2 regions of the Alicycliphilus soli genome follow, and region 2 is predicted to be linked to the other one. Evidence: predicted binding sites of a transcription regulator. Region 2 holds the regulator's gene; the other holds the start of a gene.
The links. Region 2 encodes sigma-54, which starts transcription at its own class of promoters, with help from an activator protein. Its sites were predicted from a motif close to TGGCANGNAANCTGCTTT; they were not measured.

Region 1 (2,197 bases), 1.5 Mb from region 2:
ACGGCGCCTTCATGAAGGCACGCATCTGGTACAAGCAGTTCTACAACCCGCGCGCCAAGAAGCAGGAATACCTCGACCAGTGCGAGGGCGTGTATGTGCCCAAGGGCGCCACGCCCTATACGCAGACGGCGGATTGATTCGGTTGCGTGAGTTCATTTCCAAGGTTTTGCCGACATGGCCTGTGAGGGCCATGTCGGTTTTTTGTTTGGCGGTTCGAACCGCGTGGGTTCTGACGGCAGATTCCTTTTTGCTCAGCTGGACATGGTGCGAATACGACGGCATGACCAAGCCAACGAAAAACCGCCCGAGGCCTCACCCGGCGTCGGGCGGTTGATTGCGGCACTGGGAGTCTTTATGTCGCTGTCTTGAGCGTGCAGTGACTCGCAGGCATCAGACCATCAGGCGCTGCGGCGCCGACGGCCAGCATAGCCCAGGCCTGCAAGTGCCAGACCGACGAGGGCGAGGGAACCGGGCTCGGGGACTTGCAGGGGCTGCGACGAGATCGTGATGCCAAAGGGCAGAGAGGTGGACTGTCGCTCCGGTGTCGTAAAGCCCATGCAACCAGCGCCAAGGCCTGCAGCGGCACATGCGGCGTTGGACAGCACGTTCAAGGTTCCTCCGCTGGTCGGGAACGCATTCACAAAATACGTATAGCCGTCGTAGTCAAACGTGTCATTCAAGAAGCCGCTAACCTGCACAAAAATGTCGTTGCAGGGATTGCCCGGAGGGCTTGCTGCAGCACAGCCGCCTGGCCCAGGATTGTTGGGTGTTTCAACGAACCTGATGTCATAACTGATCGTTGGCAAGTTTTGCGCAGGCCCCGCGGGATTGGTCGGGGTCAGCGTCATGGTCACCGTGAGTGTTGCATCCGTCAGGCTTGTGCCGGTGATCGGTCGATTGTTGTGCGTCAGACTCACGCCGGGGGCAATATAGCCGGCCGGCGGGGTGCCGCCACCCCACCAAGTGGGGATATTGGAATCGGCCGCATTGGTGATGACCAGAGAGCTTCGCCCGAATCCGGTGCTGTTTCCCCAAGTCAGTGTTTTTCCAGCATTGGACAGAGTGACACCGGGGTTGGGGGCGTAACTGGTCCAGACGCCCGCACTGTGGACATTCCAGTTGTTGACGGGATCGGCGCTGGCAAATGCGCTGAGGGTTAGGGCGCCTGCGGCGAGAGCGACCTTGCTAAGGGGTTTCATTGTGACTCCTGGTAAGTTGGCTTGAGAGGCGGCCTGATTGCCGCGACAGCACCGTGTGGGGGCATTTCAAACAGCCTCAATCCTCATATGGCAGGAGTCGTGCCAAATCGTTGGTTTTGTCTAAGCTATTGAAATTAAACAAGTTTCAAATTTGTTTGTTGTTCTCCGTGAAAGTGGATGTCAAAAAGTCCGACGGTCACAATGTTCCGACGTAGTCAAACTTGCGCTCGAAGTCCAGCATGGGCCGCCAGGGAAATGCATCGCGTCCGAGCACTTCAATCTCAATGGCAGGAAATCCATGTTGGCTGGACAGTGCACGCAGTTGCTCCAGCAAACCCTGGGCATCGGGCTCCGTGGCGTTGGCCTGTACCCTGAGGCGGACAAGGCCACTGTCAGCCTTTTCGATACGGAATGCACCGCTGAGCCGATTGGCGATGGCGTGGTCCAGGTAGAGCAGTTCCTTGATGCTTTCGACCGATGGCATGCCGGTCGCGCGATCCTTGATACGCCCCTGAACCAGCACCATGGGTAGCCAGGGGGGCTCCATGCCGAGCAGTGCCGCGGCCTGTCTGGCGTCCTGCTCGGGCACGAGACGGACCAGATCGCCTGTGGCATAGCGCGGCAGCGGGATGACGGCATGTGGGTCCAGCATGGTGACGCACAGCTCGCCGAATCCGCTGGCATCCGGGTTGAGGACTTCCAGATGGCTGCGCAGCGGGTTGTAGCAAAAGACGGATGGCACGGCATCGATGGTGCCTGTGGCGCCTGGACCGCAGAGCAGTTGGGCCAGCCCAGCGTTTCTGCGCATGGCGCGGCGCATGCGGATGGTCTCGCGGGTCTCGAACAACAGGTTCAGGCCCAGTTCGCCCACGCCGAACGAGCTGCCGACCACGCGCTCCGGGTCGCTGTCGATGTCGATGCCCATGCGCGCCGCGATGTAGTCGCGCTGAGCCTCCACCAGCACTTCCTCGCCCATGATGACGCTGGTGCGCAGCGCC
Region 2 (2,197 bases):
CTGTGCGTTGTCCAGATGTCCGCCCTGGTTGACATGGCTGATGTAGACCTGCAGTTCGGTGCAGAAGCCGAACGAAGCCGGAAGTTCGAAAATGATGCGTGCCATGTGGCCTTTCGTTGTCAGAGCGCCTTGCGCAGATTGGCCGGCGCGATCTTGAGCGCCTCGCGGTACTTGGCCACGGTGCGGCGTGCGCACTCGATGCCCTGCTCCTTGAGCATCTCGGCGATCTGGTTGTCCGACAGCGGCTTGCGCGCGTCCTCCGCCGCGACGAACTGCTTGATGAGTGCACGCACCGCCGTGCTCGATGCGTTGCCGCCGGTCTCCGTTCCCAGACCCGAGCCGAAGAAATACTTGAGCTCGAACGTGCCCTGGGGCGTGGCCATGTACTTGGCCGTGGTCACGCGCGAGATGGTCGATTCGTGCAGGCCGAGCTCGTCTGCGATCTCGCGCAGCACCATCGGGCGCATGGCCAGCTCGCCATGCACGAAGAAGTTCTTCTGCCGCTCCACGATGGCGCGCGAGACGCGCAATATGGTGTCAAAGCGCTGCTGAATGTTCTTGATGAACCAGCGCGCCTCCTGCAGTCGCGCCTGCAGCGCCTGATGGCCCTCACCGCCCCGACCACCGCGCAGGGCACTGGCATAGATGTCGTGCACGCGCAGCCGCGGCATGACGTCGGGATTGAGCTGCACGCTGAAGCTCTGCTGCGCGCCGCGTCCGGTCTTTCGGACGATCACGTCGGGCACGATGGCATTGCGCTCCACGTCGGCAAAGCGCCGGCCCGGGCGCGGCTCCAGCCGCGCGATCAGCGCCATGGCCTGGCGCGTGTCCTCCTCGCCGGTCGCGCACAGCTGACTGAGGCGGCGCAGGTCGCGCTTGGCCAGCAGGTCCAGCGGCTGGCGGCAGATGCGCAGCGCCGCCTCCACCACGGCCGGGTCGCCCTCCTCGTGGAGGTTCATGGCGTGCAGCTGCAGCGTCAGGCATTCGGCGAGATCGCGCGCGCCCACGCCGGTGGGCTCCAGGCTTTGCAGCAGACCCAGGGCGACGGTGAAGCGGTGCACCAGCTCGTCGAGCTGCTCGGCATCGTCGGCTCCGGCCAGGCCCACGGCCAGCGACTCCAGCGTGTCTTCCAGGTAGCCGTCGTCGTTCAGCGATTCGATGAGAAAGCGCAGCGCAGCGCGGTCGAGCTCGGACAGGCGCAGCGACAGGGCCTGGCGGTGCAGGTAGTCGGTCAGCGACTCGTGGCTGCGCGCCAGGTCGGCGGCGTCGGCCTCGTCCTCATCGGCGCCGGAGCCGCTGCGCACCGTGCCATCGCCGCCCCATTCGCCGTCTTCGACGGCCGCGTCCATGCTGCCGTCGCCCTCCCAGTCGTCGGGCGTATCGACGGCCGGAGTTTCCACGTCATTTTCGTCTCCAGCGCTTATCTGGTCAGCGTTGGTAGCTTCTGAATATGTAGCATCAGCAGGGGCCTGAGGGTCGGGCTCGGGCGCCCCGTCGTCGGACGAGAGCTCGAGAAACGGGTTCTCGTCCAGCATCTGCTCGACCTCCTGGGCCAGCTCCAGCGTGGACAGCTGCAGCAGGCGAATGGACTGCTGCAGCTGCGGCGTGAGCGCCAGATGCTGCGAGACACGCAGCGACAGATTCGGTTTCATGCCCTCTCTTTCACTCCATGCCCCGTGTCACATGCCTGCATCCCGCTCACATGCGGAAATGCTCGCCGAGGTAGACCCGGCGCACTTCCGCGTTGTCCACGATGTCCGACGGCGTGCCCTGCGCGAGCACCCGTCCCTCGCTGATGATGAAGGCGTGATCGCAAATGCCCAGGGTCTCGCGCACGTTGTGGTCGGTGATCAGGACGCCGATGCCGCGCTCCTTGAGAAAGCCGATGATGCGCTGGATCTCGATCACGGCAATGGGGTCGATGCCGGCAAAGGGCTCGTCGAGCAGGATGAAGCGCGGCTGTGTGGCCAGGGCGCGCGCGATCTCCACGCGCCGGCGCTCACCACCCGAGAGCGCCAGGGCCGGCGACTGGCGCAGATGCTCCACGCGCAGCTCCTGCAGCAGGCCGGTGAGCTGGCGCTCGATCTCGTCGCGCGCCAGGGGCTTGCCGGAGGCATCGGTCTGCAGCTCGAGCACGGCACGCACGTTGTCCTCGACGTTGAGCTTGCGAAAGATCGAGGCCTCCTGCGGCAGATAG

Region 1: a site for sigma-54 is predicted at 1,287-1,304, ahead of ABUE11_RS09525 (THxN family PEP-CTERM protein). Genes of this name have one in related genera too.

Annotation. Positions count from the first base shown of each region.
Region 1 covers NZ_CP160388.1:2,016,037-2,018,233, reverse strand. Annotated here, with positions in the region: gene ABUE11_RS09530 (Rieske 2Fe-2S domain-containing protein) at 1-137, shown strand, start outside; gene ABUE11_RS09525 (THxN family PEP-CTERM protein) at 399-1,199, opposite strand; gene ABUE11_RS09520 (hypothetical protein) at 1,396-2,197, opposite strand, start outside.
Region 2 covers NZ_CP160388.1:3,544,181-3,546,377, forward strand. Annotated here, with positions in the region: gene ABUE11_RS16740 (thioesterase family protein) at 1-105, opposite strand, end outside; gene ABUE11_RS16745 (RNA polymerase factor sigma-54) at 120-1,652, opposite strand; gene lptB (LPS export ABC transporter ATP-binding protein) at 1,699-2,197, opposite strand, start outside.